DNA from 3 places in the Rossellomorea sp. QJM3NY_18 genome. Region 2 is predicted to be linked to each of the others. Evidence: riboswitches for the same ligand, from Rfam matches in the RefSeq annotation. Region 2 holds a riboswitch; each other region holds the start of a gene.
The links. Region 2 has a riboswitch for lysine ahead of AC0VXY_RS15710 (aspartate kinase). Riboswitches for the same ligand answer to the same signal wherever they lie in the genome.

Region 1 (4,641 bases), 570 kb from region 2:
AGATATCGTTTCATTTAAATATAATACACAGACGATCAACAGGGTCCAGGCAGAAATTACGAATCTTGTGCAGCAGAATCTTCAGGAAGCAGAAGCGGGGAATATTGAAAATCTAGAATTTCTCACTGAAGTGGAGCTTGATGAAGGGAAGTCGAAAACCTCGAAGGGCATTACCTATTCTGTTCCATTGGGGCAGGCAACGAACAACGTATTGCTCGGGAACCTGGGGCCGAAAATCCCGATCCGCTTTCATTCCATCGGTGATGTACGTTCCGATGTGAAAACGACGGTTGAGCAGTTCGGGATCAATAATGCGGTTGTGAAGGTATTTGTGGAGCTTGAAGTGAATGTGCAGATCATCATCCCGTTTGCAACGAAAACCGAAACAATCAAGCAGGATATCCTGGTTGCGATGGGGACCGTTCATCTGGATGTACCGCAATTTTATAACAATGGTGGAGGGGAATCGAGTCCTTCCATCGAATTTCCCACAAATTAGTCAGGAAAAAAAGTTGTCAAAAGAATGATAGTTTGGTATATTAATAAAGAAAATTTTATAACACACCACATCATCAGTCCGATGGGGTAGAGGCGCAGAGTTCAAGAGTAAGCTGTTTGAGAATGACAACTGTGAGAACAGATGAAAGGGAACTTTTGCCGAAGTAATTATACATGTCAAATGTGTATTTGCTGGGGTTATCTTGAAGAAGGATAACACTGTCATTATAGGGAATCTCTATAATGGGGAGCTACAGATCGTGATGGAGCACTTAAATTACTTACTAAGGTAATGATAGCTTCTCTATCGTTGCCTTTTTTTATTATCCTCTATCATGCTACGATGGTTCCCCCCTATCAAATAGGAGGAGGACACTATGGAAAACACGATTTACTCATTATTACCACCCCTTTTAGCCATTCTTATGGTTATCCTTACAAGACGGGTTCTGCTTTCATTGGGAGTAGGAATCGTTGCGTCTGCCTTTCTGTTGGCAGATTTCTCAATTACCAAAACATTCAGCTTTATGTGGGACGCCTTTAAAGGCATCTTTGTCGCAGATGGCGGACTTAACACCTGGAATGTCTACATCATTTTCTTCTTACTCATTCTTGGTATCATCACGGCATTTGTGAATATTTCCGGCGGGAGCCGCGCATTCGGTGAATGGGCGATGAAACGTGTGAAGACACGACAGGGCGCACAGCTTCTAGCTGCGGTACTGGGTATCATCATTTTTATTGACGACTATTTTAATGCCCTTGCTGTCGGACAGGTTTCAAGACCCATCACGGATCGTCATAGAATCTCACGTGCTAAATTAGCCTATATCATTGATTCAACATCGGCTCCGATCTGTGTCGTATCCCCGATTTCAAGCTGGGGAGCGTATATTATCGGGATCATCGGCTCCATTCTTGCAACACATAATATCACGGAGTACACGGCATTCTCAGCGTTCATTCAAATGATTCCAATGAACCTATATGTATGGGCGGCAGTACTGCTTGTCGTCATGGTTGCCTATAAGGGACTCGATTTTGGAAAAATGAAAGAGCATGAAGTACGGGCCCTTGAAACGGGAGATCTTTATGATCCAGGCAAGGAGATTCCCGGCGAATTGAAAAATGATCTCCCAGTCAGCTCAAAAGGCTCGGTAGGCGATCTTGTCTGGCCGATCGTTGCCCTTGTCATCGGGACTGTTTCCATGATGCTGTGGACTGGATATCAAGCGGTGGGATCCTTTGACCTGCTGCCGATCTTTGAAAATACGGATGTAACCAAATCCTTATTGTATGGTGGATTATTCGGACTTCTTATTTCCCTGATTTTCTTCCTTCGCCAAGTCAGCTTGAAAGGAATCGAAGCGGGTGCGATCGGGACAGCTGTAGTGGAAGGTATCAAGTCGATGCTGCCGGCTGTTTACATCCTGATATTTGCATGGACGATCGTGACACTCATCGATCAGCTGCAGACGGGTACGTATCTTGCTGGCCTCGTTGAACAATCGAATCTGCCGATGCAGGCACTTCCGGTCATCTTATTCCTGGTTGCCGGCATCATGGCATTCTCAACAGGAACATCATGGGGATCGTTTGGTATATTACTGCCGATCGCAGGTGAAATTGCTGCAGCTTCAGACGTGAGCATCTTACTGCCTGCCATGGCAGCGGTACTGGCGGGATCTGTATTGGGTGATCACTGCTCACCTATTTCTGATACAACGATCCTTTCTTCCACAGGAGCGGGAAGCAACCATATCGATCACGTGCTCACACAGCTTCCATATGCCGTAATCGGTGCGGTTGTTGCAGCCATCGGTTACCTTGTATTGGGGTTCACCGGCAGCACCATTCTTGGTCTCGCCGTAGTCATCATTTTGATCTTGGCCTTTTCCTTTTTGTTCGGTGAAAAAGCAAAGCCTGCATCTGCAGAGTAATTCATAAAAACCAGGAGCCATGTAGGCTTCTGGTTTTTTTATGGATTCACATAGAGTTCTCCTCTTGATCCTATCGTCTCCTGTTCTCCAAAATTCGACAAAATTCTTATAGTGAAATAGTACTGTAGAAATTTGGTGAATTTCTCAATAAATCACTAAAATAAAGCTTTGACAATTGGCCTGGAACTAGCTATACTGACTTTAGATTATAAATAATCTGAAAATATAAAAATTTCAAATACCTCATGGGGGGTAGTTGGAAAGAACTAGGGGGGAACAGCATGGAGAAACGTGCACAATTTGGGACACGGGCAGGATTTATTCTGGCAGCTGTCGGTTCAGCAATCGGACTGGGGAACATTTGGCGTTTTCCGGCAGTGGCGTATGAAAATGGTGGGGGAGCTTTCTTTATTCCTTATTTATTCGCTCTTCTAACAGCAGGTATTCCATTATTAGTACTTGAATTTACAATTGGTCATAAGTACCGTGGTTCAGCACCGTTATCTTATTTCCGTCTTAATAAGAAAACAGAATGGCTTGGATGGTGGCAGGTCTTAATTGCATTCGTCATCTCTACCTATTATGCCGTCATTATCGCATGGGCGATGTCGTACAGTGTATTTTCTTTCAATTTAGGCTGGGGGAAGGATACAGAGTCATTCCTGTTCAATGATTATTTAAAATTGACCGTGGACGCGGGTCAGACGGGAAGTGTGGTTCCTGGGGTATTCATCCCGCTTGTAATTGTATGGGCCGTTACACTGGGTATTCTTTTCAAAGGTGTAAAGAAAGGAATCGAAGTAGCGAATAAAATCTTTATTCCAGCACTTGTTATCTTATTCTTAATTATCGTTGTTCGCGCTTTAACTTTACCCGGCGCGATGGATGGTCTGGATGCGTTCTTCAAGCCTGACTTCAGTAAAATTGCCGATCCGGGTGTGTGGGTGGCGGCATATGGACAGATTTTCTTCAGCTTATCCATTGCCTTTGCCATCATGATTACGTACTCAAGTTATTTGCCAAAGAAATCGGATATTACGAACAATGCGTTCATTACAGGGTTCAGTAACTCCGGCTTTGAATTATTGGCAGGTATCGGGGTGTTTGCGGCACTTGGTTTCATGGCCCAATCACAAGGTGTGGCAGTGCAGGATGTAGTAAGCGGCGGTGTGGGTCTGGCGTTTGTTGTCTTCCCGCAGATCATTAACGAATTCCCGGCATTCAACGAAGTATTTGGTTTCTTATTCTTTGTTTCACTTGTACTGGCCGGTCTGTCTTCGTTGATTTCCATTTCGGAAACCTATGTAGCAGCCGTATCTGAGAAGTTCGGGATTTCCCGTAACAAAGCCGTACTTTTCGGTGGTGGACTTTCAGCTATCGTTTCCATTCTTTTTGCCACACAGGGTGGACTGTTATTCCTAGATGTAGCGGATTACTTCATCAACCAATTCGGAGTGGCGTTTGTCGGATTAGTGGAAGTAGTCGTGATCGCCTGGTTCCTGCGCAAGCTGGGAGGATTCCAATCCCATGCGAATGGAATTTCGGATATCCAGCTTGGTGCCTGGTGGAAAGTATGTCTCGGCGTTATCACACCGATCGTGCTTGGATGGATGATGTTCGGATTATTCAAAATGAATTTACTAAAAGAGTTTGAAACGGAAACTGGTAACTACGAAGGATATTCAGATGCTTTCATTCTGTACAGTGGATGGTTCGTAGCTGCCTTTGCCATCATTGTAGGAGTGGCCTTCGGATTTAAACGCTGGCATGCCAAGACAGAAGCCGATAGCTATAAGGGGGTAAGCTAACATGACTGGTAGCGCAATTACAATGATGATAGTCGGAATGGTCATCATCTGGGGTGGATTAGCAGCTAGTATCATGAACGCTGTTTCCAAATCAAAAAAGCAGGTATAGAGAAAGAAGCAGACGATGGAATGTCCATTGTCTGCTTTTTTAATGTTTCTTGCTTTTGATCCTGTCCTGGCGTTCCCACATTCTTAGATGGGGGTAGGGATCAAAGGACCATTCAGTAAGGCCATTATCCTTATACATTCCATAATGCAAATGCGGCGGGAATTTCCCTGACGTTCCCGGAGGTCCATATCCCGAGCTTCCGACACCGCCGATCACCATGCCCGGCTCAACCACTTGTCCGACATGAAGATCTTTGGCAAAACCACTCAAATGGGCAAAATAATGA
Region 2 (4,641 bases):
GAAGTGCTGACCATTTTCACCACAATGTCATTTTGAGCCAGTACTTCAAACATTTCCGCGGCCACACCCGGGTTTGAAATCATCCCCGAACCGACGATGGAAACTTTCGCAAGCCCACTCTCATGCTCGACGTGTGTGAAATTCAACTGCTCTTTATTTCGTTCCAGAACAGCGAGGGTTTCATCGAGATCGTGCTCCTTGATGGAGAAAGATAGATTGGTCGTTTTCTGATCCGTCTGGGTCTGAATGATGATATCTACGTTCAAATGATTTTCGGCCAACGTTGTGAACACAGATGATAGTCCTGTTAAAGCATTTCTCAGTCCAAATACAGTGACGCGTGTAATTTCATTCTCAAAGGCTACCCCTCGTACGATTAAGTTCTGTTCCATGCTTGCTTCCTCCTCAATATACGTTCCTTCCACTCGTTCAATGCTGGATCTGACTTCTAAAGGAATTTGATAATTCTTGGCAAACTCCACAGCCCTTGGATGCAGGACCCCCGCCCCGAGGTTTGCAAGTTCGAGCATTTCATCATAGGAAATCGACGGTAACTTCCTTGCTCCTTTTATATAGCGGGGGTCTGTCGTGTAAACCCCGTCTACGTCTGTATAGATGTCACAGCGCTCCGCTTTCAGGGCAGCTGCAATCGCAACGGCCGTTGTATCCGACCCGCCCCTGCCAAGTGTTGTGATTTCACCCGAATTTGTCATGCCCTGGAATCCCGCCACGATGATCACTCTTCCTTTCTGAAGGTGAGTCGCCATTTTATCGGTATGAATATTTGTAATCCTTGCATTGCTGTGGACAGATTCCGTTTCGATGCCAGCCTGCCAGCCCGTGAATGAAATGGCATCATGTCCCGATTGGATAAGGGCCATCGTAAGGAGTGAAATGGTCACCTGTTCCCCGGTTGAAAGCAGCATATCCATTTCTCTTTTGCTCGGTTGGGACGTGATCTCCCTTGCAAGACCAACAAGTGTATCCGTCGTTTTTCCCATGGCAGATACGACGACGACCACATCATTCCCTCTTTCTTTTTCTTCAATGATCCTAGACGCAACATTTTGAATTCTTTCCACAGACCCTACTGAAGTCCCACCGAATTTTTGAATAATAATACTCACGACTTCTCCCTCTTTCTGAGCGTCGCCGCTCTTTTTCATGATGAAGAGTACAATCACAATCATCCTAAACGTTCATAGGACAGGATCTTTATAACAAAATCCTGCGCTGATAATAAAAAAAGCAATGAGAATAATATCTCATTGCTTTATGAACATACAGCAGAACATACAAATAGGTTCATCGGCATTGTGAGATAGCTCTCCAAGATTGAATCATCTTGACAATCCTGCATTTCTTAAACGCAGGACCAGCGGATATAGCATGAGACTATAACCACTTCGGCGATTCTCCCCTTTCCAGGCATGTCGGCGGGGCTCATACCCCTCTTTACCTGTACTTTTGAAGTTCGCACCTCTATCACCACTTAAAAAGTGATAATGTTATAAATTTTTGTTAAGTATAGCATAGGGGAAATATTGATTCAATGATTAATTGAGTCAATATTTCATTTTATTGTGTTTTCGTTGGAAGTTTTGAATGAGCATACTGTGGTTGATTTGCGCTCCAGCTGCTCGCTTTCCGCGGGGCGTGGGTTGAGCCTCCTCGGGCTAAAGCCCTGTGGGGTCTCAACTTCCACGCGTTTCCCGCAGGAGTCGAGCACCTTGCGCTCCAATCAACTCTGCTTATTCACTAATTACTGCTGAAGTAATAAATAAATCGACCAATCTTTCTATTAAAAGTAAAAGATAATGGCTTTCAATCATTACTTACTTCAACTTCTCCACCAATATCTTTGCCACGGCTTCTGGAATTCCGATTTCTGTAAATTCCTCCACTGTCGCTTCTTTCATCTTTTTCATTGAACCAAAGTGTTTAAGAAGCTGTTTTTTCCGTTTTGGACCGATACCGTCGATGTCGTCAAGGGTCGACTGGAATGCGCTCTTTCCTCGAAGTTGACGGTGGAAGGTGATGGCGAACCGGTGAACTTCATCCTGGATCCGCTGCAGGAGATAAAATTCCTGGCTGCGCTTTTCGAGGGGGACGATCTGTAACGGGTTTCCGTACAGCAATTCCGACGTCTGATGCTTGTCGTCTTTCGCAAGGCCACCGATCGGGATGTCGAGACCCAATTCATTCTCAATCACATCCCTTGCCGCTTCGATCTGACCTTTTCCTCCATCGATGATGATGAGATCCGGTAAAGGAAGTCCGTCTTTCAACACTCTCGTATATCTCCTCCGGACAACCTCCCTCATGGAATCATAATCATCTGGCCCCTTGACGGTTTTAATCTTGTACTTGCGGTATTCGTTCTTGGCAGGTTTCCCGTCCAAGAAGACGATCATCGCCGAAACAGGATCACTTCCTTGAATATTTGAGTTATCAAAGGCTTCAATCCGGAAAGGCGTATAAATGCCCATATGATCCCCCAAGCGCTCAATGGCTTTAATCGTCCGCTCTTCATCTCTCTCGATCAGTGCGAATTTTTCTCCAAGTGCCTGTTTGGCATTTTTCTCTGCAAGCTTCACAAGCTCTTTCTTCTTTCCACGTTTCGGCCGGGTCATTTTTACCTCCAGAAGTTTTTCCGCGAGATCGATATCAATCGCTTCAGGCAGAAAGATCTCTTTCGGCTTAAAGTGGTTGGATTTGGAGTAGAACTGACCTAAAAACGTGAGAAACTCATCCTCAGGTTCATTATAGAGAGGGAATAATGACACATCCCGCTCAATGAGCTTACCTTGCCGGACGAAGAATACCTGAACACACATCCAGCCCTTATCAACGAAATATCCGAACACATCACGATCCGTGAAATCGGTCATCGTCATTTTCTGCTTTTCCATGGTCGCTTCGATATGAAGAATCTGATCGCGGAATTCCTTCGCTCTTTCAAATTCCAGATTTTCCGAGGCTTCATTCATTTTCACCGTCAGCTGGTTCTTGATTTCCTTGTATCCGCCGTTCAAGAATCGGGTTATTTCATCTGTCATGTCACGGTATGTGTCTTTGCTCACTTCTTTAATACAGGGAGCAAGGCATTGGCCGATATGATAGTAAAGGCAGGCACGGTCGGGAAGATTCGAACATTTCCGTAAAGGATACAAGCGGTCGAGAAGTTTTTTCGTTTCATTTGCCGCCCCGACATTAGGATAGGGACCGAAATACTTTCCCTTTCCCCGTTGGACCTTTCTTGTGGTAATGAGTCTCGGGTGGCGTTCATTCGTTAACTTAATGAACGGATAGCTTTTATCATCCTTCAACATGACATTGTATTTAGGGTCATACTTTTTGATCAAATTCATTTCGAGGACAAGGGCTTCCAGGTCAGATGACGTCATGATGTACTCGAAATCCTCGATCTCCCCTACCAGCCGCTGGGTTTTCGCATCATGGGAGCCGGTGAAATAGGAACGCACCCGGTTTTTCAATACTTTGGCCTTTCCCACATAGATGATCGTACCCTGCCTGTCTTTCATTAAATAACAGCCCGGTTGGTCGGGAAGCAGCGCTAATTTATTCGTGATATTCTGATTCATCCTTCTTCCTCCTCCCTCTGTTTCTCCCATTTATATAATGTCAGGTCGTGATAGATGGGATCGATGAGCTCACTGGAATGGAAATGCTTCTCGACTTTAACGAATCCATCCACCTGGATCCCCTGTTTTTTAAACCCTTCGACTACTTTATCTGTCAGATAAATATCTCGTTCAGGGTAATACCCTGCGTCAGTGGTAAACACTTCGTACGTTTGTACTTTCTTATGAATAAAAGGGACGTCAAGATACTCGAGTACCCTGGACTCTTCCCATGTATATACGACGAGAGGCTTTCCTTTCCCTTCACTCTCTAAATAATCGGCCATTTGATAGACAGCCGGAACGTCCGATGCATGTTTATATAATAACGTACTTGTATGGTAAACCTGAAGCAGAAGGAATGAGAGGACAAGTTTGAAACCTGCCCGGGAAAGTCGTTGTGAAAGCAGCTTTCCCGCTCCAAGGAACAAAGCGATCCCGATCAAAGGCAAAGCATGACGGGGCTTCATCACATTCTGGGCAAAAAGGGCCCAAAGAAAATAACTTCCCATTAGCATCAGCATCAGGCTTGTCATATAACGATTCCCGTGTGAATCCTTCCTTACTGCAGCCAAACCGACCACCATTAGAATGAGAAGGAGCAGGGATTCACCTACACCCCCAACCCAAATCGTGTTGACAAAGATCAGTTTCACGATTCTGTCCAAGAGGCTTAGATCTGAGGCACCGATCGTTCCCCCCATTCTTGAAAATGTCCGTTCGTGAAGGAGAGGGCCAATCGGAGGAAGCTTTCATATCCCCCTTCTGACATGCTGATGCCCGCTACCCAGAGGAGCTGGAACAGGATTGCAATGAGGAGGTAAACGAAGGTATCCAGGAATGTTACCATGCCTTCCTTCCACTTTCTGTACAGGACCATCAGGATCCCGATTCCAAAGACCAGATAGGATAATCTGATTCCAAGAAGCAGGCTGAATAGGAACAGGGGAAGGATGAGAAATCCGTTATGAGTTCTCTCATTGGCGAAAACCAAACT
Region 3 (4,641 bases), 2.0 Mb from region 2:
TCAGCGGTGGACCGCATTGTACCGATGCAGGATCAAGGTTCTTTGGACGTCCTCGTTGAACCATACTATGAGTGGGTGGTTGAAACGACGGAAGAAATCCCGCCTGTTGAAGGAATGACGATTGTCGAAGATCTTGCACCATTCATCGAGCGGAAGCTGTTTACGGTGAACACGGGACATGCTGTCATTGCTTACCTTGGATATCTGAAAGGGAAATCTACCATTGATCAGACATTAGCCGATGACGAAATCGCTGCACAAGTGAAGGAGACGTTGAAAGAAACAGGCGCCTATCTTGTGAAGCAATATGGTCTCGATGAAAACGACCACCTTGCTTATATTGATAAAAACATCGAACGCTTCAAAAATGCCTACCTGAATGATGACGTCACCCGTGTGGGACGCGCGCCGATCAGGAAGCTTGGTCCCGATGACCGCTTGATCCGTCCGACCACCGAAGCCCAAAAAGCGGGATTGTCTTATTCGTATCTCGCCAAAGCGATTGCAGCAGCGTTACTGTTCGACAATCCTGAAGACGAACAAGCCAAGGAAATCCAGAGCATGATCAACGAGCATGGCCCTGCTCATGTCTTGAAAGAAGTGAGCGGACTGGATGCGGATAGTGAAATCGTGAAGGAAGTATTGGTTCAGTATGAAGCATTGAAGAAATAAATTTGTAGACTGTCGGATGGGATCCGGCAGTCTTTTTTGCTCTTTTTAGAAGGTTATTTTTTCAGACCATGTATTTGGTGAATAAAAAATGATGAGGAAGACGTTTACGACAATGATAGTAAAAAACTAAACCTTAAAGTTGATTGGAGCGGAAGGTGCTCGACTCCCTGCGGGAAACGCGGGAAAGTTGAGACCCCGCAGGGCAGCGCCCGAGGAGGCTCAACTCACGCCCCGCGGAAAGCGAGCACCTGGAGTGGAAATCAACCACTACTCGTTTTATTATAAAGGTTTCCATACGTCTCCTTTCTGTGACACCCTCCAACCCACGCCAATCCTACACCTGAGTCACCCTCATTATTTTTCAGGGGAAAAAGAAAAAATAAAGATAGAATTCCCCTCATCCCGGGTGTAAAATATAGTAAAATATACTCTCATACTTTGACATCCAGGAGGAAACAACCGAATAAAATATACAGTTATGCCTATTATTGCTATCATTTTTTCGAGTCAGGAAGATTTAAAGAATACTTCCAATAATGTAAGAATTCAGAATGTTAAAAATACGATAAGAGGTTGATGAAAGTTGGCAATGAATACGACTGAAATAGCTGTAAAGGAACAAACGATTTTTCACCACACCGGGAATAAGATCAAGACGGAAGACCGGGATATCCAGATCATCGCGAAAATGGAGGAGCCACTGATCGTCGTGCTTGGCAATGTACTGAGTCATGAAGAATGTGATGAACTCATCCAATTGTCAAAAGACCGTGTCGAACGCTCAAAAATCGGGAATACAAGGACAGTCGATGGACTGAGAACAAGCAGTTCTGTATTTTTAGAAGAAAGTCATGACGTCGTGACACGAGTTGAAAAGCGAGTCTCTCAGATTATGAATATACCCGTTGAGCACGGGGAGGGTCTTCAAATCCTGAACTATAAACCGGGTCAGGAATACAAGGCCCACTTCGATTTCTTTTCGGCATCGGCAAGGCCGGTGAAGAACCCGAGGATCAGTACCCTTGTCATGTATTTAAACGACGTAGAGGAAGGCGGGGAAACCTACTTCCCGAAGCTGAATCTCTCAGTTTCTCCTCAAAAGGGAATGGCGGTTTACTTCGAATATTTTTATGATAATCAAGAATTGAATGACTTGACGCTCCATGGCGGTGCACCGGTTGTCATCGGGGACAAATGGGCTGCGACCCAGTGGATGAGAAGGCAAGCTTTTAAGTAATGGAAAGGAGGAGTAACCCAAGGGTGGGATGCTCCTCCTTTTTAGAACAATCAAAAACCAATTGACATCCATTTCAAGAGAATGATATAGTTATTCCAATAAAAATATACAGTCACTCTCTGATAATAGAGGCGCGAGAATGATGAGTACCTTCTTTGAGAATAATGGATTCCGGGATAAGTTGGGAAAGGCAGATCGCCGAAGCAGAAAATAGCCAATTCTATTTTTTGTTGGGCCAGCATTGAAGAAATGCTGGACTGTCACAATGCAAAAGTTGTGGAGCACTATTGAAGAGATGTTAATACATAGTCTTCATCTTGTTTCCGTAAACTTTGATGAAAAACCGTATGAGCATCTGCTTCATACGGTTTTTTTGTGTTTTTTTAGAGAGTCTAAAGGAGTTTAGGATATGAGTACAGTGGATGTGAATGTTCAAGGAGATTTAATGATCGGTGGGATGGGTACAGGTGAATTGGTGGAAAGATATGGCACTCCCCTGATGGTTTATGATGAAGGGAAGATCCGTGGGAATGCGAAATTGTTCCGGGATGCATTCAATGAAAGTGGTCTGAAATATCAGGTGGCATATGCGAGTAAGGCATTTCTTTGTAAAGAAATGGTGCGCTTGGCGGAACAGGAAAACCTATCGTTGGATGTCGTCTCTGGCGGGGAATTGTATACGGCACTTGAAGCTGGATTCCCGGCGGCACGCATTCATTTTCACGGGAACAACAAGTCCGAAGAGGAGCTTTTAATGGCTCTTGAAGCTGAAATCGGCTGCTTTGTCGTCGATAGTTTCCTTGAACTTGAACTGCTGCATGACCTGGCAAAAGAGCGGGAGCAGGAGGTGCAGATCCTCATCAGGGTCACACCGGGCGTGGAAGCCCATACCCATGAATACATCACGACGGGCCAGGAAGATTCGAAATTCGGATTCAGCATTTCAAACGGACAGGCGGCCACGGCGATTCAGCTTGCGATTAGAAAGCCATACTTCTCATTGCTCGGTCTCCATTCCCATATCGGATCCCAGATCTTTGAACAGGAAGGCTTCGATCAGGCGATCCTGGTACTGTCTGATTTCATGCAGCGGATACGGATTGATTTGGACGTCACGATGCCGGTGTTGAATATCGGTGGAGGTTTTGGTGTCCGGTACACGGAAGAAGACCAGCCTTTGCCGATTCCGACCTATGTCAAAGGAATAACGGATAGTGTGAAGAACTATTTTGCCAAAAATGAATACCCACTCCCGGAAGTATGGGTGGAGCCTGGTCGAAGCATGGTGGCAGAAGCGGGTACGACGTTATACAAAGTGGGTTCGAAGAAAATCATCCCGGAAGTGCGTACGTATGTGGCGATTGACGGAGGGATGACGGATAATATAAGACCGGCTCTGTATCAGGCGAAGTATCATGCAGTACTTGCCAACCGTCCAAATGAGGAATGTACGGAACGTGTGAGCATTGCGGGGAAATGTTGCGAATCTGGTGACATGCTCATCTGGGACCTGATGCTGCCGCCGACGAATTACGGTGATATCCTGGCTGTCTTCAGTACGGGGGCATACGGGTATTCTATGGCGAGTAACTATAACCGGATACCGAGACCTGCTGTTGTGTTTGTGGATAACGGGGTATCCCGGGTCGTGATCGAACGGGAGACGTATGCGGATCTTGTAAGGAAAGATCGGTAGGGAAGAGAGAGGTGGAGTCCAAAAGGGTTTCCACCTTTTTTTATGGGATTTTTTGGGTGGCTATGGTAATATAAAGGAAACTTTATCCAATTAATTCGGAGGATCAATCTATGAATCTCAAATCGATCGGTTCCATGGTGATGAAATTTGTCTTCGTTCTGTTCGGGATCGTCCTCCTGACAGGACTCATCGGTTTGTTCAATGAAGGCGTGGACCTCAGCCTGAAACAATATATGCTCAACATCGTGGAGATTTTAACATCCCTCGTCCATTCTGAGTCGATGACCATCACGAATGAATCGAACAACTCGTATCCGATGTTCCCGGCATTCTGGGAGCCGTATTTCTATTCTGTTTCAATCTTTTTGTCTGCCTTTCTTTTATCCGTCCTTATGGGCATCTTCCTTGCGTACTTCACACATTTGCTGCCCTCCCGTTGGTCAAAGTTCATCCTTAGAGTGACAAATCTTCTCGAGTCCACACCTGATATCTTCATCTTGATTGTCATTCAATACAGCGTCATCCTCATTTTGAAAGAGACGGGTGTGCTGCTGTTCCCTATTGTCGGCTCTCAGGAAAAGGTGTATCTCGTTCCGGTTGTGACCCTGTCCATCTTGCCGACAATTATGCTGTTCCGGATCATCTATCTACTGGTCAATGATGAATACGGGAAGACGTATGTTGATCTGATCAGAAGCAGGGGGATGTCCAAGCACTCGATTTTCTTCATCCATGTCCTGCGGAATATCGCGTTCAGCTTATTGAATCATTCCAAATCTATCATTCTTTTTCTCTTATCTTCCTTAATCGTGTTTGAAAGATTATTTAATATTTATGGCATCACACACTTCATCCTGTCATTCTCTCAAATGGATGTGATCTGTTTCAGTCTGATCATGTTTTATCTGCCTGTTTTTGTCCTGCTCATCCTCATCAGGCTCATCGTTGATCGGAAAACCGGGCAGAAGGTGGTGATATGATGTTGAAAAAACTGATGAAGAATCGGTCATTTATAATGGGGTTTGTTTTTCTGTTC

Region 1: it holds a riboswitch for lysine, as region 2 does, so the genes downstream of both, AC0VXY_RS18760 (Na+/H+ antiporter NhaC family protein) here and AC0VXY_RS15710 (aspartate kinase) in region 2, are expected to answer to the same signal.
Region 3: it holds a riboswitch for lysine, as region 2 does, so the genes downstream of both, lysA (diaminopimelate decarboxylase) here and AC0VXY_RS15710 (aspartate kinase) in region 2, are expected to answer to the same signal.

The regions. Positions count from the first base shown of each region.
Region 1 is NZ_CM149659.1:3,612,686-3,617,326, reverse strand. Features, by position in the region: gene yunB (sporulation protein YunB) at 1-499, shown strand, start outside; lysine riboswitch at 579-760, shown strand; gene AC0VXY_RS18760 (Na+/H+ antiporter NhaC family protein) at 876-2,438, shown strand; gene AC0VXY_RS18755 (sodium-dependent transporter) at 2,720-4,246, shown strand; gene AC0VXY_RS18750 (methionine/alanine import family NSS transporter small subunit) at 4,248-4,355, shown strand; gene AC0VXY_RS18745 (M23 family metallopeptidase) at 4,395-4,641, opposite strand, start outside.
Region 2 is NZ_CM149659.1:3,039,290-3,043,930, forward strand. Features, by position in the region: gene AC0VXY_RS15710 (aspartate kinase) at 1-1,127, opposite strand, end outside; lysine riboswitch at 1,315-1,493, opposite strand; gene uvrC (excinuclease ABC subunit UvrC) at 1,836-3,605, opposite strand; gene AC0VXY_RS15720 (hypothetical protein) at 3,602-4,312, opposite strand; gene AC0VXY_RS15725 (hypothetical protein) at 4,318-4,641, opposite strand, start outside.
Region 3 is NZ_CM149659.1:1,052,822-1,057,462, forward strand. Features, by position in the region: gene AC0VXY_RS05485 (mannitol-1-phosphate 5-dehydrogenase) at 1-672, shown strand, start outside; gene AC0VXY_RS05490 (2OG-Fe(II) oxygenase) at 1,262-1,909, shown strand; lysine riboswitch at 2,028-2,204, shown strand; gene lysA (diaminopimelate decarboxylase) at 2,319-3,605, shown strand; gene AC0VXY_RS05500 (ABC transporter permease subunit) at 3,716-4,585, shown strand; gene AC0VXY_RS05505 (ABC transporter permease subunit) at 4,582-4,641, shown strand, end outside.